One region of the Actinoallomurus sp. NPDC050550 genome, then DNA from elsewhere that is predicted to be linked to it. Evidence: predicted binding sites of a transcription regulator. Region 1 holds the regulator's gene; the other holds the start of a gene.
What was found. Region 1 encodes HrcA, which represses chaperone genes, less so after heat shock. Its sites were predicted from a motif close to TTGGCACTCTCNNNNNGAGAGTGCCAA; they were not measured.

Region 1 (15,393 bases):
CACCACGAAGACCTTTCGACGTGCGTCATTCCCCGCGATGCGCGACCGGATCAGACGGTCAGTATGTTCGTCGGTCTTTATGTGGTGAAGAGACCTTGGGCCTAATCGGATTAGGCCTCCGGTCCCGGTGAAACGGTCTCAGACGGCGGCCGGATCCTGCGATCCACTCGTGGTGAGGACCTCTTTGACCAGCTCGTACGAGCGCAGTCGCGCGGCCGGATCACCGACGTTCGTGGAGATCATCAGTTCGTCCGGGCGGGTGCGGTCCAGCAGTTCAAGGAGCCCCTTGCGAACCGTTTCGGGGCCGCCGATCACGTGCGACTCCGTGATCGCGCCGATGGCCTCGCGTTCCTGGGGCGTGTACGGGTGGGCCAGCGCCTCCTCCGGCGTCGGCAGCAGACCGGGTCTCCCGGCGCGGAGCCGCAGCATCGACAGGCCTATGGGAGCGGCCAGCCGTTCCGCCTCCTCGTCCGTCTCGGCGCCGACGACGGCGGCGGTCACCATGACACGCGGACGGGACAGCGACTCGGACGGCTGGAACGTCGAGCGGTACAGCTCCAGCGCGGGCTCGGTGAACCGCGCGCTGAAATGGTGGGCGAACGCGAACGGCAGCCCGAGCGCACCCGCGAGCTGCGCACTGTAGCCGCTCGAACCCAGCAGCCAGATCTCCGGTGGGTTCTCGCCCGCGGGCACCGCCCGGATGCCGAGGGAGGAGCCGGCGAGGAACGCCCTCAACTCCGCCAGGTGCCGTGGGAAGTCCTCGACGTCCAGGTCGGCGGTCCGCCGCAGCGCGTACGCGGTGGCCTGATCGGTGCCGGGCGCCCGGCCGATGCCGAGGTCGACGCGGCCCGGGTGCAGTGCTTCGAGCATGCCGAACTGCTCTGCCACGACCAGAGGCGCGTGGTTGGGCAGCATCACCCCGCCCGAGCCGACCCGGAGCGTGGACGTCGCCTCGGCGAGATGCGCGATCAGGACCGGCGGCGAAGAGCTGGCGATACCGGGCATGTTGTGGTGTTCGGCGACCCAGAACCGGTGATATCCGAGTCGCTCCACCGCACGGGCCAGCTCGATGCTGGCTCGCAGCGCGGCACCGGGGGTGGTCTGCGTGTCCACCGGCACGAGGTCGAGCACGGACAGGCGTATGTCATTGAGTTCGAGCACATTCGAACAACCCATGGGCGGCTCCCTGGATTCCGGACCTGACCGATCCGGGCGCCGGGACTTGGCCGGAGCGGCCCGCCCATCCACCGCGACCGAGTGCGGGGAGCCGCCTCGCGCCGTCCGCAGGGCCCGGGAATCCGCCGTGCTCTCGGCGTGGCTGGAGTGGGTCGCGCTGTCGGCGGGCCCGGGAATCCCCCGTGCCCTCGGCGTGGCTGGAGTCCGCCGTGCCGTGGGCAGGGTCCTGGAGCCTGCCGCGCCGCCGTATGGCTGAGGGTCGCGTGAGGCATCCCGGTTCCGTATCGACACCGTTCGCCTGTGCCGAGATGTCCTGATCACCGGGCATCATTGGACAATGCCCCGAGGAACGTCCCGAGTCCCCCAACCGCACGGATTCCTGCCTCGTATCGCGCGTACCCCGCTGTGGTTCTACCACCGGGACCTCGGTTTTCTTCTGGGGAAGCGGTTCCTCTATCTCGCACACCAGGGGCGGCTGAGCGGGCTGCGCCGCGAGACCGTGCTGGAGGTCGTGAAGCTCGACCATGAGACCGGCGAGGTCATCGTGTTCTCCGGGTGCGGCAACCGCGCCGACTGGGTGAAGAACCTCCGGGCCGGCCGTGCCCTCGAGATCCGCATCGGGCATCTCCGCCTCCTCGAGCCGGAGCATCGCTTCCTGTCCCACGAGGAGCGCCGGGCAGTGCTCGTCGAGTACAAGGAAGTCCGTCCGCTGACCTGGTGGGCACTCGCCCGGCTGACGGGGCTGCCGGGTGACCCGAAGAACGACGACATCGGCGACATGCGCGCCGTCGCCTTCCGCCCGAACCGGTGGGACGTCCCGTCCTGACGGCCGCAGGCGGGCCATGCGGCATGCCGCGACATGGCATGCTGCTTGCGTGTCTTCGGAACGTCTCACCTTGGTCGTCGGTGACGAGGAGCTGCTCGTCGACCGGGCGATCGGCGACGTCGTCGCCGCGGCCCGTGCCCGCGAGCCCGACGTCGAGGTCCACGAGCTGACCCCTGCCACCCTGGCGCCGGGCGCCCTGGCGGAGCTGACGTCGCCCTCGTTGTTCGGCGGCGGGCGCGTGGTCGTCCTCCGCTCGGCCCAGGACTTCGGGAAGGACCTGGCCGCCGAGATCGGACGGTACGCGGCGAACCCGGCCGACGACATCGACCTGGTCGTCGTGCACGCGGGCGGAGCCAAGGGCAAGGCACTACTCGACGCGTTCACCAAGGCGGGCGCCCGCAAGGTCACCTGCCAGAAGATCACACGGCCGGGCGACCGCGTGAGCTTCGTCCGCGCCGAGGTCCGCCGGGCCGGCGGCAACATCGGCGAGGACGCCGCCCGTACCCTCCTCGACGCGGTCGGCACGGATCTACGGGAACTGGCCAGCGCGTGCAGTCAGCTCGTCGCCGACACCGGCGGCAGGATCAACGACGAGGCCGTCGCCCGCTATCACCGGGGACGTGCGGAGGTCAGCGGGTTCACCGTGGCCGACCGGGCGGTGGAGGGGAAGCTCGCCGAGGCCCTCGAGCAGCTCCGCTGGGCGCTGGCCACCGGCGTCGCGCCCGTACTGATCACGAGTGCGCTGGCCCAAGGGGTGCGCTCCCTCGCCAAGGTCGGCGGCGCGCCGCGCGGCCTGCGCGGAGCCGGACTGGCCAAGGAGCTCGGCATGCCGCCCTGGAAGGTCGACCGGGTGCGCGCGCAGCTTCGCGGCTGGGAGCCGGCCGGGGTGGCGCGGGCGCTGCAGGTGGTCGCGGAGACCGACGCGCAGGTCAAGGGCGGCGGCGCCGATCCGGCGTACGCGCTGGAGAAGGCCGTCGCCCAGATCGTCGCCGCCCGCGCGGGCCGCTGACCACCGGTAGAGAGGCAGCCGCCCGGCGATAATTCCGTTTCGCGCGGGTCGGCCCGTACCGCAACCTGATCCTCATGAACAGGATCAGAGAGCCACGTCTCGGCGTCGACTTCGGCCGGGTCGTCCAGGGAGGCGCGGTCGAACCCGGAGAAGAGGACACCGTCTTCCTGAGCGGCGGGTTCGAGGAGGCGATGCGCACTCCGCCAACGCCCGGCGCGTTCGACGTGCTGCCCCGGATCGTCTCACGGTTCGGCGGACGGGTATGGGTGATCTCCAAGTGCGGGGAACGCGTCCAGCGGCGCACCCTGGACTGGCTCGATCACAACGACTTCTACCGGCGTACGGGGGTCCCGCGCGGCAACGTGCGGTTCTGCCGCAAACGCGCCGACAAGGCCGTTCACTGCGCGGAACTCGGCATCACCCACATGATCGACGACCGCCTCGGCGTGCACAACGCGCTACGGGGCCTGGTGCCGCACCTCTATCTGTTCGGCCCGCAGGGCGACTCGCCGCCGGACTGGGTGGAGGCCACGCCGACCTGGACCGACGTCGAACGGGCGATGACGGCGACGCACCCATGACCGCGTCGGGCGACGATCGCCGGCCCGGCACCGCCGCCCGGACGCGGTCCGGGAGCGTATGTGCTCAGGAGACGATGACCGGGCCGGGACCGGCGCCGAGCGAGTAGGCGCTCATGGTGACCCGTGGTGCGGCATCGAGGGCCGATTCGCCGACGGCGGCACGGCCGACTGCGACCGGGCGCCGGGGCGCAGGCAAGCACAGCGACGCCGCGCCCGGACCAGCGGGCACGGCGTCGGTGACGCTTCGGTCTGTCTTACTTGGCGGCCTGCAGCTCGGCGGCGCGCTTGGCGATCGCCGACTTGCGGTTGGCGGCCTGGTTCTTGTGGATGACGCCCTTGCTCACGGCCTTGTCGAGCTTGCGCGAAGCGTGGCGCAGCTCGGCCAGGGTGGCCTCGACGTCACCGGCCTCGGCGGCCTCACGGAACTTGCGGATCGCGGTCTTCAGCTCGGACTTGACCGCCTTGTTGCGCAGGCGAGCCTTCTCGTTCTGCTTGTTCCGCTTGATCTGGGACTTGATGTTCGCCACGAAAGAAGCCTCAGGTCTTAAGTCGATGGGATGGGGGCGCGGGACCTGTCGCGCCCACACGCAGTGGAACAGCCTACCAACCCCACCGGCCCCTCCCCAAACCGAACCCGCCGACCGGTCGCGGAGAGGGCGTCCGCGGGTCGGGCGACGCGCGGCGGGAGCATGGCGCCCGGCATGGGACCATGGAAGACGCTAGATCCGCCACTTCTTGAGGAACCCGGTGCCGCCCGTACCGAACCAGACCGATCCCGCGGTGATCCGCAACTTCTGCATCATCGCGCACATCGACCATGGCAAGTCGACGCTCGCCGACCGCATGCTTCAGCTGACCGGTGTGGTCGAGGAGCGTCAGATGCGCGCTCAGTATCTCGACCGGATGGACATCGAGCGCGAGCGCGGCATCACCATCAAGAGCCAGGCCGTGCGCCTGCCGTGGAAGGACCACGTCCTCAACCTGATCGACACGCCCGGCCACGTCGACTTCTCGTACGAGGTGTCGCGTTCGCTGGCGGCGTGTGAGGGCGCGGTGCTGCTCGTCGACGCGGCGCAGGGCATCGAGGCGCAGACGCTGGCCAACCTCTACCTCGCGCTCGAGGCGGACCTGCACATCATCCCGGTCCTCAACAAGATCGACCTGCCCGCCGCACAGCCGGACAAGTACGCCGAGGAGCTCGCCGGCATCATCGGCTGCGACCCGTCCGAGGTGCTGCGCGTGTCGGGCAAGACGGGCGAGGGCGTCGCGGACCTGCTCGACAACATCCTCGAGACGGTCCCGGCGCCGGTGGGCGACCCGGACGCTCCGGCCCGCGCGATGATCTTCGACTCGGTGTACGACACCTACCGGGGCGTCGTCACGTACGTGCGAGTCATCGACGGGCACCTGTCGCGGCGCGAGAAGAGCCTGATGATGTCCACGAAGGCCGCGCACGACACCCTCGAGGTGGGTGTGATCTCGCCGGAGCCCAAGCCGGTCACCGGTCTCGGCGTCGGCGAGGTGGGCTACCTCATCACCGGGGTGAAGGACGTCCGTCAGGCCCGGGTGGGCGACACGGTGACGAGCGCCTCCGGCCCGGCGGCGGAGCCGCTCGGCGGCTATCAGGATCCAAAGCCGATGGTGTTCTCCGGCCTCTACCCGGTGGACGGCGACGACTATCCCGAGCTGCGCGACGCGCTCGACAAGCTGCGCCTCAACGACGCCGCGCTGATCTACGAGCCGGAGACGTCCCTGGCGCTGGGTTTCGGGTTCCGCTGCGGCTTCCTCGGCCTGCTGCACATGGAGATCGTGCGCGAGCGGCTGGAGCGGGAGTTCGACCTGTCGCTCATCTCCACCGCGCCGAACGTCGTCTACCGCGTGGAGATGGAGAACGCCGAGGAGCACCGGGTCACCAACCCGAGCGAGTTCCCCGAGGGCAAGATCGCCGCGGTGTACGAGCCGATCGTGAAGGCGACCATCCTGTCGCCGAGCGACCACATCGGCGCGATCATGGAGCTGTGCCAGGGCCGGCGCGGCGTCCTGCTCGGCATGGACTACCTGTCGGAGGACCGCGTCGAGATCCGCTACACCCTCCCGCTGGCCGAGATCATCTTCGACTTCTTCGACCAGCTGAAGTCGCGCACCCGCGGATACGCCTCGCTCGACTACGAGCCGAGCGGCGAGCAGGAGTCCGACCTGGTCAAGGTGGACATCCTGCTGCAGGGCGAGTCGGTGGACGCCTTCAGCCAGATCGTCCACAAGGACAAGGCCCGCGAGTACGGCCTGATGATGACGGCCAAGCTCAAGGAGCTCATCCCGCGGCAGCAGTTCGAGGTTCCGATCCAGGCGGCGATCGGCGCGCGGATCATCGCCCGGGAGAACATCCGCGCCATCCGCAAGGACGTCCTCGCCAAGTGCTACGGCGGTGACATCTCCCGTAAGCGCAAGCTGCTGGAGAAGCAGAAGGAGGGCAAGAAGCGGATGAAGACCATCGGCCGGGTCGACGTCCCGCAGGAGGCCTTCGTCGCCGCGCTGTCGACCGGCGCGGCCACCGCCGAGAAGAAGAAGTAGTCACCGCGCCGCCGGACCGTCTCGGCCGCTCCCGCCCGGCGCGCCGGGACCGGTTCACGCGTCTTCGGATCGGCTCCACCGGGGCAGGCTGACCGTGACAGCGGTCGGCCGAGACGGTTGGAGGAAGACGATGGTGAACGTCGGCAGGGTGGGCATCTGGAGCCTCGGGCTGCGCAACGACGATCCGAACGCTGCGGGCGAGATCCGGGACGCGGCGGCGGAGCTCGAACGGCTCGGGTACGACGCGATCTGGCTCGGCGGAAGCCCGGGGGTGCACCACGCCGAGCCGGTGCTGGAGTCGACCTCCCGGGTGGTCGTCGCCACCGGGATCCTCAACATCTGGGAGTACGACGCAGCCGACGTCGGGGCGCGGCACAAGGCGGTGTCCGCGGCCCATCCTGGACGGTTCCTGCTGGGCCTGGGTGCGAGCCACGCCGGCCTCGCCGAGGGCTACCGCAGGCCGTACTCGGCGATGGTCGCGTACCTCGACGGGCTCGACGCCGCGGGCGTTCCGCGATCCGAGCGCGTGCTGGCCGCGCTCGGGCCGCGCATGCTCGCGCTGTCCCGGGACCGCGCGGCCGGCGCGCACCCGTACCTCGTGACGCCCGAGCACACGGCGCTGGCGCGGGAGATCCTCGGCCCGGACCGCATGCTGGCCCCCGAGATCAAGGTGGTCCTCGACACCGATCCCGAGCGGGCGCGTGCGACGGCACGGCGGCACCTCGGCTTCTACATGAAGCTGCCCAACTACACGAACAACCTGCTGCGACTGGGCTTCAGCGAGGACGACTTCGCCGAGGGCGGCAGTGACCGCCTGATCGACGCGGCCGTCGCGTGCGGCGACGTCGAGACGGTACGGCGGCGGATCGCCGCTCACCGTGAGGCGGGCGCCGACCATGCGGTCCTCCAGGTGCTCACCGACGACCGGAGCGGGCTGCCCCGTACGGAGTGGCGGGAGCTCGCCGCCGGCCTGGGACTGGACCGGCTGGGTTCTTGAGGCCGGCAGCCTCCCGCGCCGGGAGGGGCACTGTGACGAACCTCACCGCGGCGAGGGCGGACGCCCATGGGTAAGGGTTCGCGGCCGATAAGGGACCGCTCATCTGCTCCGTCCGAAAAACCGTAACCGGCGATCCGGGTTTTCGTCCGCCCCGAGGGGAATGAGGTCGTTCCGTCTTTTTAGGGAGGAGTTGTGGATGCTGCCATAGCGCGACCGGAAGCACACCCCCGCCATCCGTGTGTCCCGGACGGCAGCGCTCCGGCCGCTATGACGCTCATCGGAGTGATCGCACTGCCCGGGACGGAGTGGTCGGTCGCGGTGAGCCGTGAATTCGTGCGGGACGTACTCGGCTCCCACCACCCCGCTCTGGACGGCGTCGGCCTCAGCGTGAGCGAACTCGCCACCAACGCGATCAGGCACACCCCCAGCGGAGCCGGCGGCCGGTTCACGATAAGGCTCGCCGCCGCGGACCACCGGATCCGGGCCGAGGTCATCAACGACGGCGTGATCGACGGCGAACCCCACCGCAGGAGCGAACCGGGCATCGACGCCGAGCACGGGCGCGGGCTGCTCCTCGTCGACGCCCTCGCGGACCGCTGGGGCGTGACCCGGTGCGCCGGCCGGACCACGGTGTGGGCGGAGTTCGGCTACTGAGGAGCCTCGAGATCCGGCCACCTCCTGATCATCGGAGCACCCTCGTACGCCGTCCCGGGCACTCATACGCCGTCCCGGGCATTCGTCCGGTGGCGGCAGACTTGAGGGGTGCCCTCGACTCTGCCCGATGGAGATCCGGTCCCCAGCGACGGCGCGCTGCCCGGCAGCGCCCTCGAAGGTCTCGGTGACCGCCCGTTCGGCTTCTACGTGCACGTGCCGTTCTGCGTCACCCGCTGCGGCTACTGCGATTTCAACACCTACACGGCGACCGAGCTCCGGGGCGCGTCACGCGAGGCGTACGCCGACACGGCCATCGCCGAGATCCGTCTCGCCCGCCGCGTGCTCGGCGACGTCGACCTTCCCGTCGCGACCGTCTTCGTCGGAGGCGGCACGCCCACCCTGCTGCCCGCCGACGACCTGGGCCGGATCCTCGACGCGATCGGCAAGGAGTTCGGGCTGGCGGCCGACGCCGAGGTGACCACCGAGGCCAACCCCGAAACGGTCGATCCGGGCTACCTCGCGGGCCTCCGGGAGGCGGGCTTCACACGCATGTCCTTCGGGATGCAGAGCTCCCAGGAACACGTGCTGGCCGTCCTCGACCGCACGCACACGCCCGGCAGGCCGCAGCAGTGCGTCCGGTGGGCGCGCGAGGCCGGGTTCGAGCACGTGAACCTCGACCTCATCTACGGTGCGCCGGGGGAGAGCGACGCCGACTGGCAGGCCAGCCTCGACGCCGTACTCGAGGCCCGTCCCGATCACGTCTCGGCGTACGCGCTGATTGTCGAGGAGGGCACCCGGCTGGCCGCCCAGGTGCGGCGTGGTGAGGTCGCAGCGCCGGACGACGACGCCATGGCCGACCGCTACCTCGCCGCCGAGCGCACCCTCGGCGCCCACGGGCTGAACTGGTACGAGATCTCCAACTGGGCGGCGGACGACGACGCCCGCTGCCGGCACAACCTCCTGTACTGGACCGGCGGCGACTGGTGGGGGGTCGGCCCGGGCTCGCACAGCCACGTCGGCGGCACCCGCTGGTGGAACGTCAAGCACCCCGCCGCCTACGCCGCCCGCCTCGCGGCCGACACCACGCCGGCGCACGCCCGGGAGGTTCTGGACACCGCCGACCGGCGGTTCGAACGCGTGATGCTCGAACTGCGCCTGGCCGACGGCTGCCCCCTCGACCTGCTCGACGACGCCGCCGTACGCCGCGCGGTCGCGGGCGGCCTGCTCGTCGCCGAAGCCTACGAGGCGGGACGCGCGGTGCTGACCATGCGCGGGCGGCTCCTGGCCGACGCGGTCGTCCGCGACCTGACGCCCTGACGAGCCGCGATCATTTGATCATCGGCCAGCACAGCCACTTCGGGATCACGTACGGCTGGGCCTTGCTCGCCCGCACCGCGCCCATGATCAGATAGATCAGGTGCGCCACGCCGTACGCCACGAGCACCGGGAGGACGACGATCGCGCCGATCCCGAGCGTGACGACGATCAGCAGGATGCTGCCGAACGTGAGGATGAGGCTGGTCAGCGCGAGGTTCAGCGCCTGCGCGCCGTGTTGGCGGACGAACGGCGACCGGTCCTTGCGCGACGCGTAGACGATGAGTGGCGCGATGAATCCGATCGCGAACTGCCCGACGTAGGCCATGAGCGCCCACGTCGTGTCGTCGGCCGCCGTGATCCCCGGGGTGGCGTACGCCGGCGGCCCGTAGCCGTACGGGACGGGAGGCCCGCCGTACGGCGGGCCGGGCGGGTGCGGAGGGCTGCCGTACCCGGGACCGTGCGCTGGTGGACCGGGCGGCGCGTCGTACGGCCCGGACCCTGCCGGCGGGCCGCCGTAGGGCCGTCCATACGGCGGCGGCTCGGCCGGCGCGCCGTACGCCCCCGGATGTGCCGACGGTTCAGTCGGTGGCCCGTACGGCCCCGGTAGTGCGGGCGGTTCGGCCGGGGTGCCGTACGCCCCCGGTAGTGCGGGCGGTTCGGTCGGTGGCCCGTACGCCCCCGGTTGGGCCGGTGGCTCGACAGGGGCGCCGTACGGCCCTGGTTGCGCCGGGGGGCCGCCGTACGGCGGTTGGCCGGGAGGGGCCTCGTAGGACGGCCGGCCGGGCGGAGTGTCGTGCGGTCCCGGCCATGAGGGTTCGGGCGGGGGACCGCCGAGAGGCGGAGGAGTGGAGGGCGGGCCGCTCAGCGCCGGGTCCGGCGGTTCGAAAGAGGGCCGGGGGTCCTGTGGCTCGCTCACACGACATCCCTATCGCAGGATCGGCCAGGCGGCGATCGAGGGCAGGCGGTACCACTCGCAGCGGTTCGCGCCGATCGCGGCCTTGACGACGCAGAAGTACTCGATGGCCAGCACCGCCAGCGTGATGAGCAGGCCCTGTGGGCCGATGAAGTAGGTCACGGCGAAGGCGGCGATGTTGCAGGCGGTCATCGCGATGGACAGGTTGAGCGCCTGGACCGCGTGGAAGCGCGCGAACCGCGAGGAACGGCCCCTGAGGAGGTAGACGATGGCCGGGGCGATGAACCCGGCGACGAAGATCCCGACGTAGGCCGGGACGGCCCAGCGTTCGTCCTCGTCCGTGACCGGCCCGCCGGTGGGCGTCGGCTCGCGGCGCCGCTTCGCGGGCTTGGGCGGGCCGTAGCCCGCGGCCGGCGGGGCCTGCTGCCCGTGCGGTGCGGCGTACGGCTGCTGCTGGTATCCGCTCTGGTCGTAGCCTCCCGGCGCGTACCCGGGCTGGGCGTACGGCGACGGCCCGTGGCCCTGGGCCGGTGCCTGTCCATGGCCCTGGCCTCCGTGCCCCGGTCCGTACGCCTGGCCTCCCGGGCCGGGCCCGTAACCCGGTCCGCCGAGGCCGGGCCGTCCGTAGCCCGGTTGCTGGCCATAGGTCATTGGTGGTGTCCCTTCTAGCGGAACATGAGGAGATGTCGGGGGGTGACCGAAAGAGGTCGCAGTGTATGAGACGTACGCCGGCGCGGGATGGTTGCGGCGTCCTCAGTCCTGTTGCTGGACGGTGACGAAGTCGATCAACTCCTCGACCCGCCCGAGCAGCGCGGGCTCCAGGTCGGTGTAGGCGCGGACCCGGCCGAGGATCGCCTGCCACACCTCGCCCGGCTCGCCCCGCCAGCCGAGGGCGGCGATGACACCCTCCTTCCAGGACGTCCCGCGCGGCACCCGGGGCCACTCCGGGATGCCGAGCACCGACGGCTTCACGGCCTCCCAGATGTCGATGAAGGGGTGACCGGTGACCAGGACGTACGGCGAGGAGACCGCGTCGGCGATGCGGCTCTCCTTCGAACCGGTCACGAGGTGGTCGACGAGCACGCCCAGCCGGCGTTCCGGCCCGGGGCCGAACTCCTCGACGATGTCGGGGAGGTGGTCGACGCCCTCGAGGTACTCCACGACGACGCCCTCGACCCGCAGGTCGTGCCCCCAGATCTTCTCCACGAGCTCGGCGTCATGGCGGCCCTCGACGTAGATCCGGCTCTCCCGGGCGACGCGGGCCCGGAGGTTCGGCACGGCGATCGAGCCGGACGCCGACCGCGCGGGCCCCGCCGCCCGTACGGGACGGACGAGCGTCACCGGCTTGCCGTCCATGAGGAACCCGGCCTTGGCGAGAGGGAAGACCCGGCGCTTGCCGAACCGGTCCTCCAGGGTCACCGCGTCCTTCTCGCAGGCGACGACCGCGCCGCAGAAACCGCTCGACGGGTCCTCGGCGACCAGACCCGGCTCGGCGGCGACCTCCGGGATCTGCCCTTTCTTCGGGCGGCGCCAGTCGCCGGACAGAACGTCGCGTCCATAGTCTTTGCTCCGCACTCGTCGCACCGTACCGGTCACGGGGCGAGCGAGTCAGCCGTCCGAGCGGCTCGCGCTGATCCCTCGCCGCCCCGATCGTCCGGGCGGCTCGCTATGAGCCCTTGTCAGTCCGGTCCGGGCGGCTCACCCTGATGTCCTGCCGGTCCGATCACCCGGCGGCGCACCGGATCGGGCCCTCCCGGTGGCTCATCCTGATCCAGGGCTCGGGTCCAGGTGGTCGTGGCCGCGCCGGACCGCCTCGCGCAGCGCCTCGGCCGGGTACGGCCAGTCGCCCGAGCCGAGTGCCTCCTCGACGTCCAGCCCCGCGGCGTGCGTCTCCCGCACCCGGTGGGCCACCAGGTCGATCTCCTCGCGCTGGCGGGCCGCGAACTCCGGATCGACGGGCTCCCCGTGCCCCGGCACGAGCACGCCGTCCACGGCCCGCAGCAGCTCGGCCAGGGTGCCGGGCCACTCCAGGGGGAACGAGTCGCCGCCGTACGACGGCGGGCCCGACTGCTCGATCAGGTCGCCGGTGAACGCGCACCGGGCGTCGGGAACCCACACGACGAGATCGCCGTCCGTGTGGCCCCGGCCGAAGTGGCGCAGCTCGACGACGCGGTCGCCCAGGTCGAGCTCGGCGCGGTCGGTGACGAGGTGGTCCGGCGCGAGCAGCAGGTCGGTCTCGACCTTCTCCGCCCACCCGGGGAACTCACGCGCCAGCATCGGCCGCGCGGTGTGCGCCATGTAGTCCGGCACCGACGTGTGTCCCCACCGCTCCCCGGCGAACGCGGCGTTGCCGAAGCAGTGGTCGAAATGGCCGTGGGTGTTGACGACGACGGGATCATCGACGCCGAGCCGCCGAACGTCGTCGCGCAGCCGCACGCCCTGTGCGACACTCGCGCGGGTGTCGATGACGACGGCGCCCTCGGCCCCGACGACGACCCCCACGGTCACGTCGAAGTCGGAATAACGGCGCTGGAAACAACGTTCCGCAATCTCGTGCCAGGTCACACGAGTGACTCTGTCATGCTCGACGCGAGAACGTGATCCACCGGCGTCTCCTCGTGCGTGCCGCCGAGCCGTACACTTGGCACTCAGAGGAGAAGAGTGCCAGATTGAAGGGCTGTGGACACGGGAGGTGAGTGCGTGCTCGACGATCGAAAACTGGCCGTGCTGCGAGCCATCGTCGAAGATTACGTGTCCACCCACGAGCCGGTGGGTTCCAAGACGCTGGTCGACCGGCACAATCTCGGCGTCTCGCCGGCCACGATCCGCAACGACATGGCCGTACTGGAGGAGCAGGGCTACATCGCCCAGCCCCACACCAGCGCGGGACGTGTTCCGACCGACAAGGGATACCGGCTGTTCGTCGACCGGCTGTCCACGATCAAGCCGCTGTCCGCGGCCGAGCGGCGCGCCATCGAGACGTTCCTGGCCAACGCCTACGACCTCGACGACGTCGTGAGCCGTACGGTCCGGCTGCTGGCACAGCTGACGCGGCAGGTCGCCGTCGTGCAGTATCCCTCGCTGACGCGTTCGTCGGTACGGCACGTCGAGCTGGTGCCGATCGCGGCCCAGCGGCTCCTGCTCGTGGTCATCACCAACACCGGCCGCGTCGAGCAGCGGGCCATCGAGACCCACGAGGACGTCTCCGACGAGGCCATCGCGCACCTGCGGGCGCTGCTCAACGCGCGTCTCGACGGGTGCTGGCTCACTGACGTGCCCGACGCGCTCGCCGACCTGCCGGAGCAGGTTCCGGTCGGCGAGCGGCCCCTGGCCGCGACGGTGCTGTCGGTCCTCCTCGAGAGCCTCGTGGAGAAGCACGAAGAGAAGATAATCATCGGCGGTGCGGCGAACCTCGCCCGCGCCGACTTGTCCCAGAGCCTCCGTGACGTGCTGGAGGCCCTGGAAGAACAGGTCGTCCTGATGCGACTGCTCGGCGAGGCGGAGAACCCCTCCGGCCTCACCGTGCGGATCGGCACCGAGAACCCGCATGAGGGCCTGCGCACGACCTCGGTGGTCGCCACCGGGTACGGCGCGGGCGACCAGGCCGTGGCCCGGCTCGGCGTTCTCGGTCCGACGCGGATGGACTACCCCGGGACGATGGGAGCAGTGCGCGCAGTGGCACGTTACGTCGGTCAGATTCTGGCGGGGTCGTAAGTGGCGAACGACTACTACGCGACCCTTGGGGTGCGCCGGGACGCCAGTGCGGACGAGATCAAGAAGGCTTACCGAAGGCTCGCGCGTGAGCTGCACCCGGATGTGAATCCCGATCCGGCCACGCAGGATCGGTTCAAGGAGATCACCCAGGCGTACGAGGTGCTCTCCGATCCGAAGAAACGCGAGATGTACGACCTGGGCGCCGACCCGTTCGCCGCCGGCGCCGGCGCGGGAGCCGGTGGCTTTGGCGCCGGGTTCCCGTTCAGCGACATCATGGACGCCTTCTTCGGCACCACCACCCAGCGAGGGCCGCGCAGCCGGGCCCGGCGGGGCCGCAACGGCACCGTGCGCGTGGAACTGGACCTGTCCGAGACGGCGTTCGGCACCACGCGCGAGCTGACGGTCGACACCGCCGTCGTGTGCAACAACTGCTCGGGCGCCGGCACGGCCCCGGGCACGCACCCCGAGACGTGCGACATGTGTCACGGCCGGGGCGAGGTGCAGCAGGTCACCCGGTCGTTCCTCGGTCAGGTCATGACGTCGCGGGCCTGCCCCCAGTGCGGCGGCTACGGCACCATGATCCGCAACCCGTGCCCGGAGTGCTCCGGCGACGGCCGGGTCCGCACCCGCCGCACGATCAAGGTGCGCATCCCCGCCGGTGTCGAGAACGGCACCCACATCCAGCTCGCCGGTGAGGGCGAGGTCGGCCCGGGCGGCGGACCGGCCGGCGACCTGTTCCTGGAGATCGTGGAGCGCCCACACCAGATCTTCGAACGGCAGGGCGACGATCTGCACTGCACCGTCCAGGTCCCGATGACCGCCGCCGCGCTCGGCACCACGCTGACCGTCGAGACCCTCGACGGCCCGGAGGAGATCGACATCCGGCCCGGCACCCAGTCCGGCCAGGTGATCCCGATGTACGGCCTGGGCATCAAGCACCTCAACGAGAACGGCCGCGGCGACCTCATGATCCACGTGAACATCGAGACGCCGACCAAGCTCGACGAGGAGCAGGAGGAGCTCCTGCGCAAGCTGGCGAGCCTGCGCGGCGAGGAGCGCCCGCCGGGCAAGTTCTCCCCGGGCCAGCAGGGCTTCTTCTCCCGCCTCCGCGACGCGTTCAACGGCCGCTGAGCCTCCACGAAGGCCCCGCCCGGTCTCTGTGCCGGACGGGGCCTTCGTCATTCGTAGGCGGTCTCCGGCACGTGGTGGGTCTTCGTCACGTGGATCGGTCTTCTCACGTGGGTGGGTCTTCGTCACGTTGGTGGCTCTTCGCCCACGTCGGCTGTGCCGGGCCCCCGTCCACGTCACCTGGGCGGGACCGGTCCACATAGGCGGGGGCCTCGATCATCCGTGGGCGGGTGCCGTGGAGCGGTTCTCCGGCTCCCGTTCCGGCGGTGCCTCGCGCGTGCGCATCAGCGCCGTCGTGACGGCCGCCGCGACGAGGAGCCCCGCCGCGAGCCAGAACGTCAGCCCGACGGCGTGCAGCGACGCGGCGCCCGGCCCGCCGCCCGTCCGGGCCCCCGTCGCCAGGCTGCGGAAGAAGACGGTGCCCAGCAGGGCGATGCCCAACGTGCCGCCGAACTGCTGGACCGCGTTGAGCAGTCCGGCGGCCGACCCCGTCTCATGCGGGCGTAC
Region 2 (15,393 bases), on a different contig from region 1:
GTACCGGCCGTCGATGAGCAGATACTTGGAGTGCTCGTACGCCTTGCCGTTCTCCGGCAGGTACCGAAGCTCGGGCCCGCCGTGGCGGCCGCCGGGTCTGGTCAGGTCCTTCAGGGCCGACTGCCCGATGTGGCCGAACACCACCTGCACCCGGCATCCGGCGTTGTCCAGCCTCCAGAGCCGCTGCGCGATCGGCTGCCAGGTGAAGTGGCCCATGACGAGGCGGATCCGGGTGCCGCCGGCGCACGACACCCTGTCGAGGTGCTGGCTGATCGGATCACCCGACGACCAGGGGAAGAAGTCCAGCCGGTACTTCCCCGTGTGCACGATCCGGTGGTAGTTGCCGGTGTGATGCTGCTTGGCGAGGTCGTAGAAGTAACGCCGGTACGCCGCGTACACGCCTGAGTTCCGCAGCACGAGCGCGTCGTTCCACTGCAGGTCACGGGAGTTGTACGTCGCGTTGGCCGAGGTCTGCAGCACGACCTTCTTCGCCCCGCGTGTGGAGGAGAACAGGAAGAACTTGTTGTGGTTGAACTTCGGCCCGATGCAGCCGCGTCCCTTGGCGCAGAGGGTCACCCAGGAGGACTTCTTCCGGTTCGAACCGAGCGCCTTCTTCAACGTCTTGTACGCCTTGTAGCGCGACGACTCGTAATCGAGCACCACCCGGACGTCGACCTTGCGCTTCTTCGCCTTGACGAGCTGCTTGGCGAGGTCCTTGGTCGAGAAGTGGTACATCGCCACATAGATGACGGCGCCCTTCGGGGCGCCGGAGATCAGCTGAGCGATCCTGGTCGCGATCGCGTGCTGCTTGGCCTTGCCGCCGGTGGGCGAGTTGAAGACCGGTCCCGTCCGTACGGCGGCCCTCCGGGAAGCCTCATCGCCGAGCAGCTCGCGCTCGCTGAGCGCCTGGTCGTCGATGTCCGACCCGGCCGCCCGTACGGCGGCCGCTGCCCGCCCGTGTCTGATCGGGGCGGCGTCGCCTTCCGTCGCCACTCCGGCGACCAACAAGCCGGTCGCGAGTACCCCCACCGTGCGCGTCAGCGACTTCGCCACACCAACTCCTGTCCGAACCGGGTTTATGGCCCAATAGCACCATTAGCCCGGACACGATACAGGAGTCTCTATGGACAGAAATCCCCAAAAGTGGGCATTCAACGAAAACTGAACGACCAGAACCGGCCGCTCATGTCTCACATTTCAGGAAACCTCGGGAGAGGCGGTCGGGACGATCTCCGGGGCCCCACGCCGGGTGGCGTCGGCCTCCTGGTCGTCGACCTGCGCCTGAGAGTCGCGCTCGGCCTCCACGCGCTTGTGGTAGTACTCGATCTCCCGCTCGGTCTGCTCCTTCGACCAGCCGAGCTCGGGCGCGACGAGTTCGGCGGCCTGCCGCGCCGCACCGACGCCACGGTCCCACGTCTCGATCGAGATGCGCGTCCGCCTGGTCAGCACGTCGTTGAGGTGCCGGGCGCCCTCGTGGCTCGCGGCGTAGACGACCTCGGCGCGCAGGTAGTCGTCGGCGCCTTCGAGGGGCTTGCCGAGGTCCGGCCGCTCCTCGATGAGGGTGAGCAGGTCCTCGATCAGCGTGCCGTACCGCCGCAACAGGTGCTCGATGCGCGCGACGTGCAGCCCCGAACTCTCCGCCAGACGGTGGCGGGCGTTCCAGAGCGCCTGGAAGCCGTTGCCGCCGACCAGGGCGATCTGGTCGGTGCAGGACCCCGGCACCTTGCCGTCCAGCCCATGGGCGACCGCGTCGACGGCGTCCTTGGCCATCACCCGGTAGGTGGTGTACTTCCCGCCCGCGATGACGACCAGGCCCGGCACCGGGTGGGCGACGACGTGCTCCCGGGAGAGCTTCGAGGTCTCCTCCGACTCCCCGGACAGCAGCGGGCGCAGCCCGGCGTACACCCCCTCGACGTCATCGTGGGTGAGAGGCACGTTGAGCACGGCGTTGACGTGTTCGAGGACATAGTCGATGTCGGCCTTGGACGCGGCCGGATGAACCTTGTCGAGGTCCCAGGCCGTGTCGGTCGTACCGATGATCCAGTGCCGACCCCACGGGATCACGAAGAGCACGGACTTCTCCGTGCGCAGGATCACACCGCTGGAGGAGTGGATGCGATCCCGGGGCACCACCAGGTGCACGCCCTTGGACGCGCGGACGTGGATCTGGCCGCGCCCGCCGACGAGCTCCTGGATGTCATCGGTCCACACGCCGGTCGCGTTGACCACCTGCTTGGCGCGGACGTCGAGCTCCCGATCCGCCTCCAGGTCCCGGATCCGTACGCCGGTCACCCGCTCGCCCTCCCGCAGGAAACCGACGGCCTGCGCGCGGGAGACGATCCGGGCGCCGTACGCCGCCGCCGTGCGCAGCACCATCATCACGTAGCGAGCGTCGTCGACCTGGGCGTCCCAGTACTGGATCGCACCGACGAAGGCGTCACGCCGCAGCGATGGCGCGACGCGCAGGGCCTGCGTACGCGTCAGGTGCCGGTGATGCGGCACCCCGCGGTCCCGCCCCATCGAGAGGGACATCCCGTCGTACAGGGCCACACCCGCCCCGATGTACGCCCGCTCCCACACGTGATGGGTCATCGGGAACACGAAGGGCACCGGCTTGACAAGGTGCGGCGCGATGCGGCCCAGCAGCAGCCCGCGCTCGGTCAGCGCCTCGCGGACCAGCTCGAAGTCGCGCTGTTCGAGGTAGCGCAGCCCGCCGTGGATCAGCTTCGACGACCGCGAGGACGTCCCGGAGGCGAAGTCACGGACCTCCACCAGGGCCACGCTCAGGCCGCGCGTCGCCGCGTCCAGCGCCACGCCCGCGCCCACGATGCCGCCGCCCACGACGACGACGTCGAACTCCTCGCCGCTCCCGATCAGGTCCAGCGCGGCCGTACGCTCCGCCGGACCGAGACGCGACCTGTTGACCTCGTTCTCGGGCTCCCCAACCGCCATGGCGCACTCCCTCGGACGTCTGCGGTGACCACGCTACGTCGCTACCTCATCCGTCACAAAACGCTTACCCAACGGGGGAGTGCACCAAAGATGGCGTCAGTGCGGCGCGACGACGACCTGGACGCGCTGGAACTCCTTCAGGTCGGAGTAGCCGGCGGTCGCCATGGCCCGCCGGAGCGCGCCGATGAGGTTCATCGAACCGTCGGCGACGTTCGACGGGCCGTACAGGATCTGCTCGAGCGTGCCGATCGAGCCGAGCTCGACCCGCTTGCCGCGCGGCAGCTCGTCGTGGTGCGCCTCACTGCCCCAGTGGTAGCCCCGGCCCGGCGACTCCGTCGACCGCGCGAACGGCGACCCGACCAGGACCGCGTCGGCGCCGACCGCGAGGGCCTTGGCGATGTCACCGGACTGCCGCATGCCGCCGTCGGCGATCACGTGGACGTACCGGCCGCCGGACTCGTCGAGGTAGTCGCGCCGGGCCGCCGCGACGTCCGAGATGGCCGTCGCCATCGGCACCGCGACGCCGAGGACCGTACGGGTCGTGTGCCCGGAACCGCCGCCGAAGCCGACGAGGACCCCGGCCGCGCCGGTGCGCATCAGGTGCAGCGCGGCGGTGTAGGTCGAGCAGCCGCCGACGATCACCGGGACGTCGAGGTCGTAGATGAACTGCTTGAGGTTGAGCGGCTCGGCCCGCCCGGAGACGTGCTCGGCGCTGACCGTGGTGCCGCGGATCACGAACAGGTCGACGCCCGCCTCGATGACCGCCTTGTGGTACTGGGCGGTGCGCTGCGGCGACAGCCGGGCCGCCACGGTGACGCCCGCGTCCCGGATCTCCTCGATACGCCGCCCGATCAGGTCCTCCTTGATCGGCTCGGCGTACAGCTCCTGGAGCCGCCGCGTCGCCGTCGCGTCGTCCAGCGAGGCGATCTCGGCCAGCAGCGACTCAGGGTTCTCATAGCGGGTCCACAGCCCCTCGAGGTCGAGCACGGCCAGGCCGCCGAGCCGCCCGATGGCGATCGCCGTCGCCGGGCTGACCACGCTGTCCATCGGGGCGACGACCAGCGGCATCTCGAAGCGGTAGGCATCGATCTGCCACGCGACGCTGACCTCCTCCGGGTCGCGGGTGCGCCGCGACGGGACGATGCCGATCTCGTCGAGCGCGTACGCCCGCCGACCGCTCTTGCCCCGCCCGATCTCGACCTCAGCCATGTACGTCCTCTTTCCATGCTTCGGCCGTGACCACGACGGGTCACGGCCGGTGAAACTCTCAGCGGACCTGGTAGTTGGGGGCCTCGACGGTCATCTGGATGTCGTGCGGGTGGCTCTCCCGCAGGCCCGCCCCGGTGATCGGCATCAGCACGCCGTTCGCCTTCAGATCGGCGACGGTGCGGGAGCCGGTGTACCACATCGCCTGGCGCAGGCCGCCGATGAGCTGGTGACCGACCGCCGCGACCGGACCCCGATAGGGCACCTGGCCCTCGATGCCCTCGGGGATCAGCTTGTCCTCGCTCGCGACCGTGTCCTGGGAGTAGCGGTCCTTGCTGAACGACCCGCCGCGCTCGCGGTTCTTCATCGCGCCGAGCGAGCCCATGCCCCGGTAGGTCTTGTACTGCTTGCCGTTGATGAAGATCAGCTCGCCGGGGCTCTCCTCGCAGCCCGCGAGCAGGGATCCCAGCATCACCGTGTCGGCGCCCGCGGCGATCGCCTTGGCGATGTCGCCGGAGTACTGCAGGCCGCCGTCGCCGATCACCGGCACCCCGGCGGGGGCGCACGCCAGCGCGGCCTCGTAGATCGCGGTGACCTGGGGCGCGCCGACACCGGCGACCACGCGCGTCGTACAGATCGAGCCCGGGCCGACGCCGACCTTTACCGCGTCCGCGCCCGCGTCGACGAGCGCCTGTGCCCCGGCCCTGGTCGCGACGTTGCCGGCGATGACGTCGACGTGGCTGTTGGCCTTGAGCTTGGCGACCATGTCGATCATGCCGCGCGAGTGACCGTGCGCGGTGTCCACCACCAGCGCGTCGACGCCGGCCTCGATCAGCGCCTTGGCGCGCTGCTCGGCCTCCGGCCCCACACCGACGCCCGCGCCGACGACGAGCCGCCCGGCCGCGTCCTTCGTCGCCAAGGGGTACTGCTCGCTCTTCGTGAAGTCCTTCACCGTGATCAGACCGCGCAGCCGGCCGGTGCCGTCGACGAGCGGGAGCTTCTCCACCTTGTTGGCGCGCAGCAGCGCGAACGCCTCGTCACGGGAGACCCCGACCGGCGCGGTGACCAGCGGCATCTTGGTCATCACCTCGCGCACCGGGCGCGCGGCGTCCGTCTCGAACCGCATGTCCCGGTTCGTGACGATGCCGACGAGGACGCCGTCGGCGTTGGTCACGGGGACACCGGAGATGCGGTAGTGGGCGCACAGCGCCTCGACGTCGGCGAGCGTGTCGTCCGGCGAACAGGTCACCGGGTTGTTGACCATGCCCGCCTCGGAGCGCTTGACCAGGTCGACCTGCTGGGCCTGCTCGTCGATCGGCAGGTTGCGGTGCAGCACGCCGAGGCCGCCCTGCCGCGCCATGGCGACGGCCATCCGCGCCTCGGTGACGGTGTCCATCGCCGCGGACACCAGCGGGATGCGCAACGTGATCGACCGCGACAGGCGCGTCGTCGTGTCGGCGTCACCCGGCGCGAGATCGGAGTACGCGGGCACGAGCAGCACGTCGTCGTACGTGAGGCCCTGCGGGGCGAACTTGGCGGACTCGGGCGCGGAAGTCATGGGCATCATCCGGAAAGGGTCGCGGTGTCGGGCCTGATCAGCGGAGCGTTGACCCCATCCTAGTCGGGGCCTCCTAACGGCCGCGAAGGGTCGCGACAAGGAACGAATCGGCGGCCGTTACTCGGGTAGCGTGGGTTTGTGCACGATGACGCTCCGCTCGACCCGTTCGCGAACGATCCCGAGGACCCGGCCGCCGCGCTCGGCGATCCGAGCGACGAGACCGCTCCGCTGAGCACGACGGAGCGGGAGGACGTGCTGGCCGACCTCGCCGACCTGGAGGTCTTCCGCGCCCTGCTCGAGCCGCTGGGCATCAAGGGGCTGACGGTCGACTGCGGCGACTGCGGCAGGGCCCACCACATCGACTGGGATCTCCTACACGGCAACCTGCGTCACCTGCTCGACGAGGGGCTGCCGCGCGTCCACGAGCCCGCGATCGCCGCCGCCCCGGAGGACTACGTCAGCTGGGAGTACGCCCGCGGTTATGTGGACGGCGTCATCGACAGTGAGGAAGGCCACTCGAACTGAGCCCCGAGAGCCTGCTACCGGTGGTCGCGGTTCCCTGACGCGCGGCCGGTCTTCGAAGAGCGCTTCTCGGCCGTGAGGCTGCGGCGCCGCGACGGGTCGGGGTCCGTGGCGGACGTCTCGCCCGATGGCTTCGACGTGGTGGGGGACGTGGACGGGCTCGGGGTGGAGCCGGTCGGCGCGCTCGGGGACGTCGTCGGCGACGGGCTGGTCGAGTGTCCGTCGTTCGGGCCGTGCGGCAGGGGATGCGTCGGCCCGAAGTAGCCGGGGGTGTTTCCCTTCGCCGGGGTTCTCACAGGCGGTTTCGTCGGCGCTTCGGACGTCTTCGTCCCGGACGAGCGGGGTGACGCGGTGGGCGTTCGGCCGGCGGACGGACGCGCGCCGCCGGGGAACGCCCGGACGACCGACTCGAGGCGAGCCCTGGAGCGTTTCGAGATCTCGTGGCGGGCCGAAGGCGCGTGGGCCTTCGGCTCGTGATCGCCCCCGGCGCCCGCGACGGCGGCGCCCGCCGTCGTCAACAGGACCGTGACCGCGCCGAAGGTGACGAACGCCCGGACGACCGGGCGGCCTGAGGTCTTCGAGCCCCCACACGACACGCGCGGTGGGGGCGCCGCTAGTGGCGGCGCGCCCGCGTCGACGTCGGCGGCCAAGGCGGCCAGCAGCCGCGCGGCCGGATCGTCGGATGGCTCGAATCCGGCACCCGGATCGGTGATGCGGCGCCCGGAGAGGGCGTCGAACAGATCGCCGCTACGGCTGATCTCACTGAGGTCGAGCGGCTCGGGAGTGGCGGTACCCCCACCGGTCAAGCGATCGACTCCTCACTCGCCATCGCTCGAAGACGGGCGAGAGCCCGGTGCTGGGCGACGCGGACGGCCCCGGCTGACATGCCCAGTACATTACCGGTCTCCTCGGCGGACAGACCCGCCACCACCCGCAGAAGCACCAATTCCTTCTGATGATCCGGCAACCGGTCGAGAAGGTCCCGGGCGCGCTCCGCCTCGATGTAGCGGACGACCGTCTCCTCGGGGCCCGGCCGCTCGTCGGGGCCGTCGGGCAGGTCCTCGGTGGGCACGGCGGCACGGATCGCGCTGCGCATCGCATCCGCGATCTTGTGCGACGCGATGCCGAACACGAACGAGGCGAACGGCCGGCCCATGTCGCGGTAGCGCGGCAGCGCTCCGAGCACGGCGATGCACACCTCTTGGGCCACGTCGTCCGCGATGTGGTACTGCCCCGACACCCGGCCGAGCCGCGCCCGGCAGTAGCGCACGACCATGGGGCGTACCCGCCCGATCAGGGACTCGACCGCCTCCGCGTCGCCTTGGACGGCAAGGCTCGTGAGTTCCCTGAGCTCGTTGTCGTCCGCTTTCGCCGGACGTCTCCCCCGTATTTCGTCGGCAGCACCCCGAACCGCGGCCCCGGCGATCGCTCCCTCGGTCACGAAAGCATGATGCCCACCGAGATCGCGCCTGTCTCCATCGTTGATGACAACGGAATGGTCACAGTACTGATCCCCACCCGCCTTTATCCCTCACAGTGACTGAATCACTACACACAGTCAGCGAATGGGCGTTCCGGAACGACGGATGCCCCCGCCATGTCCATGGCGAGGGCATCCGCGATCCGCCGGCCGTCGTACCGGCCGTACCGATGATCAGTGGCCGTGACCGTGGCCGTGGCCGCCCGCGGCGGCGTCCGGCTCTTCCTCCGGCTTGTCCGCGACGAGCGCCTCGGTCGTGAGCAGCATGCCGGCGATCGACGCGGCGTTGCTGACCGCGGAGCGGGTCACCTTGACCGGGTCGATGACGCCCTGGGCGATCAGGTCGCCGTACTCTCCGGTCGCGGCGTTGAAGCCGGAGCCGACCGGCAGCGCCTCGACCTTGGAGACCACGACGTAGCCCTCGTTGCCGCCGTTCTCGGCGATCCAGCGCTGCGGCTCGACCAGCGCGCGGCGGACGGCCTCCGCGCCGGTGGCCTCGTCGCCGGACAGCCCGAGCGCGTCGAAGCCCTCCTTGGCGACGTGCACGAGCGCGCTGCCGCCGCCGGAGACGATGCCCTCCTCGATCGCCGCGCGGGTGGCGGAGATGGCGTCCTCGAGACGGTGCTTCTTCTCCTTCAGCTCCACCTCGGTGGCGGCGCCGACGCGCAGCACGCAGACGCCCCCGGCCAGCTTCGCCAGGCGCTCCTGCAGCTTCTCGCGGTCCCAGTCGGAGTCGCTGCCCTCGATCTCGCGACGGATCTGACGGATCCGGTCCTCGATCGCGGCACCCTCGCCCTCGCCGTCGACGACGGTGGTGGCGTCCTTGGTGACGGTCACGCGCCGGGCGCGGCCCAGCACGTCGAGGTCGACGCCGTCGAGCTTGAGGCCGACGGCCTCGGTGACGACCTGGCCGCCGGTGAGGACGGCCATGTCCTCCAGCATCGCCTTGCGGCGGTCGCCGAAGCCCGGCGCCTTCACCGCGACGCTGACGAACGTGCCGCGCAGCTTGTTCTGCACCAGGAGCGCGAGAGCCTCGCCCTCGACGTCCTCGGCGACGATCAGCAGCGGCTTACGGGTCTGCGCGACCTTCTCGGCCAGCGGCAGGAACTCCGTCACGTTGGAGATCTTGCCGTCGTGGATGAGGATGTAGGCGTCCTCGAGGACCGCCTCCATCCGCTCCGGGTCGGTCACCATGTACGGCGACAGGTAGCCCTTGTCGAACTGGAGACCCTCGGTGAACTCCAGCTCCAGACCCATCGTGTGGGCCTCCTCGACGGTGATCACACCGTCCTTGCCCACCTTGTCGAACGCCTCGGCGATGAGCTCACCGATCTTGGCGTCCTGGGCGGAGATGGTCGCGACGTGCGCGATCGACTCCTTGTCGTCGACCTCGCGAGCCGACTTGAGCAGCTGCTCGGCGACGTAGTTGGCGGCGGCGTCGATGCCCCGCTTGAGGTTGATCGGCGACGCGCCGGCGGCGACGTTGCGCAGCCCCTCGCGGACGAGCGCCTGCGCCAGGACCGTCGCGGTGGTGGTGCCGTCACCCGCGATGTCGTTGGTCTTGGTGGCGACCTCCTTGGCGAGCTGCGCGCCAAGGTTCTCGTACGGGTCGTCGAGCTCCACCTCACGGGCGATGGTGACACCGTCGTTCGTGATGGTGGGGGCGCCCCACTTCTTGTCGATGACGACGTTGCGGCCACGCGGGCCGATCGTCACCTTGACGGCGTCCGCGAGGGCGTTGACGCCGCGCTCAAGGGCGCGGCGCGCGTCCTCGTCGAACTCCAGGATCTTCGGCATTGGGAAGCTCCAAGTATGGGTGTCCGTGGACGTGCACAGCCCCGGCCGCCCTCACAGGGGACGACCGGGGCAGCGCATCTCGTGGGTCTTACTTCTCGACGACGGCGAGCACGTCGCGGGCCGACAGCACGAGGTACTCCTCGTTGTTGTACTTGACCTCGGTGCCGCCGTACTTGCTGTAGAGGACGACGTCCCCGACCTTGACGTCGAGCGGGACGCGCTTCTCGCCCTTGTCGTCGAAGCGACCCGGCCCGACGGCGAGAACGGTGCCCTCCTGGGGCTTCTCCTTCGCCGTGTCGGGAATCACCAGACCCGACGCGGTGGTCTGCTCGGCCTCGAGGGGCTGGACGACGATGCGGTCCTCGAGCGGCTTGAGAACAACCTTGGTGGCGGTCGACACGATCTGACCTTCCCCTTCGATTGCGTATCCTCGGCCGACCGGATCGGCCAGCCGCATGTTGGAGACGCGACCACGGTGGCCTGCCGTCGCGGGTGCCAGACCAGCCTGTCGCTTGATTGGCACTCTCATGGGGAGAGTGCCAAGTTGGAGATTATGCCGTGGCCGGGAACGCGTCAACACGGACCCCCGCGCGCCGCCGACCTGTCGTTATATGCGGCATTCGTCAAAGCTTGCCCGGCGGTCCGGCACGGCCCGCACCCGCCCGGCCCGCGACCCGTCCAGTGGGCCGGTACGGTTCACGGCCGCGCGGCCACTACGGTCGTCGGGTGGACATCGCCGCATTTCAGGGGCTGCTCACCCCCGAAGGCCAGAAACTCCTCGGCGAGATCGGCGCCGCCGACGTCGACGAGCGCACACTCCTGGCCACCGCCTCCCGGCTGCGCGCCCGCCACCCCGCGGAGCTGGTCGGCGCCGCGCTCACGCAGGCGCGGCTCCGCGTGCGCGGGCGGGCCAAGTTCGGGGCCGACGCGGACCGCATGTACTTCACGCCGCAGGGGCTCGAGCAGGCGACCCGGACCGGCGTCGCCCGGCACCGGGCGCGGCGGTTCGCCGACCGGCTCGGCGGCCTCGCCCCGCGCGGCACGGTGCTCGACCTGGGCTGCGGCATCGGCGGCGATCTGCTGGCGCGCGCACGCGCGGGCGTCGGCGGCCTCGGTGTGGAGCTGGACCCGTTCACCGCCGCCGTCGCCCAAGCGAACCTCCGCGCCTTCGCCCTGGAGGACGTGGCGGACGTACGGCAGGGCGACGCGACCGCACAGGACCCGGACGGGCACGCCGCGGTCTTCGCCGACCCCGGCCGACGGACCTCCCGCGGGCGGGTCTTCGACCCGGAGGCGTACCTGCCGCCGCTGGGCACGGTGCTCGCCATCGCCGGACGGGCGCCCGGCGGCTGCGTCAAGGTGGCGCCGGGCATTCCCCACGAGGCCGTGCCCCCAGGTGCGGAGGCCGAATGGATCTCCGACGGCGGCGAGGTGAAGGAGGCGGCGCTGTGGCTGGGCGACCTGGCCGGCGACGCACGACGCCGGGCGACCGTCCTGCGGCCGGGCCGGGAGACCGCCACTCTGACGGCCGAGCCCGATCTCGGGCCGCCCCCTATCGCCGGCTGGCGCCGCTATCTGTACGAACCGGACGGCGCGGTGGTCCGGGCGCACCTGGTGGCCGAGATCGCGGCCCGGCTCGACGGAGCGCTGGCCGACCCTCGGATCGCCTACATCACCTCGGACGCGCTGCTGGCGACGCCGTTCGCGCGGCCGTACGAGATCCTTGACGTCCTGCCGTTCGCGGTGAAGCGGGTACGTGCGGCGCTGCGTGAGCACCGGACGGGCACCCTGACGATCAAGAAGCGCGGCTTCGCGGGCGACATCGAGCGGCTGCGCCGCGACCTGCGCACGGACGGCACCGAGGAACGCGTCCTCGTGCTGACCCGCGTGGGCGACGCCCCGACCGCCCTCATCTGCCGAGAGGCCTGAGCAAAACGACGCCGGGCACCGGAAAGGCGGTCCGGCCGCGGCAACTCCCGGCGGTCGCCGCACGAGCGCCGGCCACGCGGTACGCGACGCGAGCGTGACGCGACGCAGCGCGAGCGGCGCCGGACAGCGGTGGGTGCTTCCACGCGGGCGACGAGGTAGGCGGCGACAGCATGCCGCGTGGGCGACGCGGGACGTGCGGAACGCGGCGCGGGTGGCGCCGGACAGCGGCGGGCGGGGCCGCGCGGGCAACAAGGTAGGCGACGCGGTACGCCGCACCGAACTCGCGGGACCCGGCGCGGGCGGCACCGGACAGCGGCGGGCGGGGCCGCGCGGGCGGGACTCGCGGGACCTGGTGTGAGTGGCACCCGGCGGAGCGGGACGCGGGGAAAGCGGACGCGGCCGAGTGGGGCCGTGTGGGTGGGCGACACGCCAGAGTCCGGCAAAGACCATGGTCGCTACCGTGTCCGGCTGACTACTCTTGGCGACCGGAAGGCCGCGCCGCGGGCGCGATGACGGGTGCGCGCCGGGCGGGCGCGGGCGAACACAGGGGGCGAACGATGGCCGACGCCGTACTGCGGTGTCCGAAGTGCGGTGCCGGAATGGTGACTTTCCAGCGGGGCGGCATCGTGTTCGAGGAGTGCTCCCGCTGCCGCGGGGTGTTCCTCGGGCGCGGGGAGCTCGACCGCCTGATGTGGCGCGGCACCGGGCAGGTCGCCACCGTCTGCGGCCCTCCGGTGGGGCTCTCGTACGAGGGCCGACACCGTCGCGCCTGAAAAGGGCAATTTGCCGCAGGCGGCTAAGAATCTCTTTTCCCTGAATTTCTTTTCTTCGGCTCGATGACCTTGGTTCGCTCAATAGAGTGTCTCCTCGCGATCCACGCCGCTGCCATTTCCGCGCGCAGACCGGCGGCACGGCAAACGAAGGAGTACCCGGGTGGACACCAATCACAACTTCCTGCAGACAGGGGGTCAGCCGGTCTCGGACCGAATGCGAGAATTGCTAGCCCGCGCGGCGCAAGATCACGTCTATGAGCAGCGATCGACGGGGCAGCTCCTCGACGAGATCCACCAGCGGTTGGAGGGAATAGAGTGGCTGCTCCGCGAGGTCCGGGAGCGTGAGCTCACCGGGCTGACGACCCAGCTCGACACCGTCCGCGGGCAGGTCGACGAGCTGTTCGGCAAGCCTCCGGAGTGGGCCGAGGGGCTGGCCGAGCACATCGAGTCGGTGGGCGAGCGGGTCAAGCCCGTCGCCGAGTTGCCCTCTCTCTGGGCCGACGTCGGTGTCATCGCCGAGAACGTCGACGAGGGCCTGGCCCGCATCCAGGCCGTGCTCGACTCCAGCCGGAGCATCACCGATGCGACGTTGCAGGCCGCCCAGCAGATGGACGACCTGACCAAGCGTCTCGACCGGCTCGCGGGCACGATGGAGGCCGCGTCGGTCCGGTTCAACCGGCTGGACAAGACCCTCGCCGACCTCGGGCACCGGTCCGAGAAGCTCGAGCATGAGATCAACGGCGTGGCCGGCAAGGTCGACCAGTCGCTGAACGACATGGCCGAGCGCGTCGAGCAGGGCCTCGAGGCGGTCAACGGCCGGGTCGAGGGCGTCGGCGGGCGCCTCGACGGCATCGACGGCCGCCTGGAGGGCCTGTCCGGCAAGCTGCGCGGGGTCGAGGGGCATTTCCAGGCTCTGGAGGCCAAGGTCGACGGGGCAAGCGACCGCGTCGAGGGCGTCGACCAGCAGATCAGCCGGCTGCCGGTGACGCTGGAGATCACCGAGCTGCACCGCAAGATCGCCGCGATCGGCGACCGCCCGTTCATCGACCCCACCGACCGGTTCGACGCCTTGGAGAAGCGACTGTCCGAGGCGGTCGACCCACTGATCGACGAGTTGCGCGCCCGGCCCGACCGCGACGAGACCGAGGAGACGTTGACGAAGGTCATCGACGCCTCCCGCGTCGACCTGACCAAGCACATGGAGATGCTGCGCGAGGATCTCCTGCGCCAGGTCGTGGGGGTGCACGACGACGTCACCCAGCGGGTCACCGGTGTGCAGCACGACGTGACCAAGCAGGTGACGACCGTCCATGAGGATCTGATGAAGCGGCTCGTCACGCTGGAGGAGACGATGCTGGCGCTGGCCGAGGCGCTGCTTCGGCCGCGACGCGACAGCAAGGATTGATGGGATGGCCGCTCACAAATCACCCTAGAGCGGCCACCTCGTCAATATTCCACCATTAACCGCAATTTGTGCGGCCGACCCGCAAGGACATGCCGTTCGCACTACCTCGCATCGATAAAATCACTACCGATCCTCGGCCGAATCCGTTTTGATGGGGGCCGTGACCTTCCCCACGCTCTCCGATCCGCCGAGCGCCGCCACGCTGCGTTGGATCGAAAAATGCCTGGGGCCCGGCAGTGAGGTGAAAATGGTCCGGCCCATCGTCGGCGGCCTGGCCCATGTCAACCACGCGGTGCTGGCGGAGAGCCGCTCGGGCACCGTGCATCGCCTGGTGCTGCGGCGCTGGGCGTCGTCCGGCTGGCCCGTCATCGACATCGACTTCTCCCCCGAGCTCGAGATCGCGGCGCTGACCCTGCTCACCGCGTGCGAGATCCCCACGCCCGCGCTCGTGGCCGCGGACCCCTCCGGCGCCCACTGTGACGTCCCCGCGCTGCTGATCACCCGGCTGCACGGCCATCCGCCCCGACCGTCCCCTGCCGAGCTGCCCGAATACCTCATCCAGCTGGCCGCCGCGCTGCTCCCCGTGCACGCGGTCGCGGGGGCGTCCACGATGCCGCCCTACCGCCCGTACAACCGGCTCGAGATCAGACTCGCCCCGCGGCACGCCCGCCGACCGGCGCTGTGGGAGCACGCACTGGACGTCGCCGCCGGCCCCACCCCCGGAGCCGTGCCGCACTTCATCCACCGCGACTACCACCCCGACAACACGCTGTGGGCGGGCGGCCGACTGACCGGCATCGTCGACTGGTCCACCGCCACGTACGGCCCGGTCGCCATCGACATCGCCCATATGCGCCGCGCCCTGGCCCTCCGATACGACATCGCGGTCGCCGACCGGTTCTCCGCCTGCTTCGACCAGGTGTCCGGCGGCTACCGCCACGACCCGTACTGGGACCTGCGCACGGTCCTCGACCTGCTCCCCGAGCAGCCCGACCGGACGGTCGCCGCCCGCGACATCCCGGCCCTGGAGGATCTTCTCGATCACGCCCTCGCCGACCTCGGCGCCCCGGCCCGCTTCTGACCCTCAGCCGCCCGGGCCGAGGCGAGGTGACGTCATGATGACGTCACACCCTCTGGCTCGCTCCTCAGGCCCCTCCGGGTCGCCGAGCCCCGCGCCGGGATGGCGCGGGGCTCGGTCATGGGCGAGTACGTCCCCCTCCGGCCGTACCCGCCCACGTTCCGGCGGCCGTTGACCGGCTCAGGCCCTGGTGGCCTGTCCCACCCGGACCCGTGCCAGCAGGTCGTCGAGCTGGGAGATGGCGGGCTGCCAGTCGCGCGGTACGACGTGGCACCTGCTCGCGCGCTTCTCGCCGTAGGCGATCGAGTAGGCGATGTGGTCGGCGACGTCGCAGCCTGCCGGGGAGGACCACCAGGTCTGGATCCGGTCCAGGTTCGCGCGAAGGCCGTCGAGTTCGGTGGCGCTGAGGGTGATCTCCGTCGGCCTGGACGAGGTGCGGGCCACGCCCGCCGCGTCGACGGTCACCGTGTCAGCGAAGCCGGCGAACCCGCCCGTCCGCGTGTAGGTGACGAGCGTCGGCTCCCCTGCCGGTGCGGCCGGTTCCGTGGCGGCGTAAGCGCCACCGGCCATGGTCATCGTCGTTACGACTAGCGTGCAAATGGAAAGGAAAATGCGTCGCATGTCCACCTCTTTTTGGCGTGCGCCGATGAATTCGGCGATGCAGAACAAGACAGGATGGAGGTACGGCGAAAT

Region 2: a site for HrcA is predicted at 10,032-10,058, ahead of groES (co-chaperone GroES). Genes of this name have one in related genera too.

The regions. Positions count from the first base shown of each region.
Region 1 is NZ_JBFAJC010000024.1:65,227-80,619, reverse strand. It holds gene AB0I04_RS29685 (LLM class flavin-dependent oxidoreductase) at 139-1,176, opposite strand; gene AB0I04_RS29680 (hypothetical protein) at 1,514-2,002, shown strand; gene holA (DNA polymerase III subunit delta) at 2,052-3,011, shown strand; gene AB0I04_RS29670 (hypothetical protein) at 3,086-3,592, shown strand; gene rpsT (30S ribosomal protein S20) at 3,847-4,119, opposite strand; gene lepA (translation elongation factor 4) at 4,340-6,163, shown strand; gene AB0I04_RS29655 (LLM class F420-dependent oxidoreductase) at 6,294-7,160, shown strand; gene AB0I04_RS29650 (ATP-binding protein) at 7,443-7,814, shown strand; gene hemW (radical SAM family heme chaperone HemW) at 7,923-9,131, shown strand; gene AB0I04_RS29640 (DUF4870 domain-containing protein) at 9,142-10,047, opposite strand; gene AB0I04_RS29635 (DUF4870 domain-containing protein) at 10,057-10,695, opposite strand; gene AB0I04_RS29630 (DUF3097 domain-containing protein) at 10,798-11,619, opposite strand; gene AB0I04_RS29625 (MBL fold metallo-hydrolase) at 11,806-12,609, opposite strand; gene hrcA (heat-inducible transcriptional repressor HrcA) at 12,745-13,758, shown strand; gene dnaJ (molecular chaperone DnaJ) at 13,759-14,889, shown strand; gene AB0I04_RS29610 (MFS transporter) at 15,103-15,393, opposite strand, start outside.
Region 2 is NZ_JBFAJC010000026.1:46,282-61,674, reverse strand. It holds gene AB0I04_RS31060 (phospholipase D-like domain-containing protein) at 1-1,053, opposite strand, end outside; gene glpD (glycerol-3-phosphate dehydrogenase) at 1,198-2,952, opposite strand; gene AB0I04_RS31050 (GuaB3 family IMP dehydrogenase-related protein) at 3,049-4,161, opposite strand; gene guaB (IMP dehydrogenase) at 4,220-5,722, opposite strand; gene AB0I04_RS31040 (DUF5319 domain-containing protein) at 5,855-6,241, shown strand; gene AB0I04_RS31035 (hypothetical protein) at 6,256-7,044, opposite strand; gene AB0I04_RS31030 (sigma-70 family RNA polymerase sigma factor) at 7,041-7,628, opposite strand; gene groL (chaperonin GroEL) at 7,893-9,515, opposite strand; gene groES (co-chaperone GroES) at 9,604-9,918, opposite strand; gene AB0I04_RS31015 (SAM-dependent methyltransferase) at 10,242-11,444, shown strand; gene AB0I04_RS31010 (hypothetical protein) at 11,539-11,802, shown strand; gene AB0I04_RS31005 (zf-TFIIB domain-containing protein) at 11,954-12,217, shown strand; gene AB0I04_RS31000 (hypothetical protein) at 12,378-13,622, shown strand; gene AB0I04_RS30995 (aminoglycoside phosphotransferase family protein) at 13,783-14,703, shown strand; gene AB0I04_RS30990 (hypothetical protein) at 14,881-15,270, opposite strand.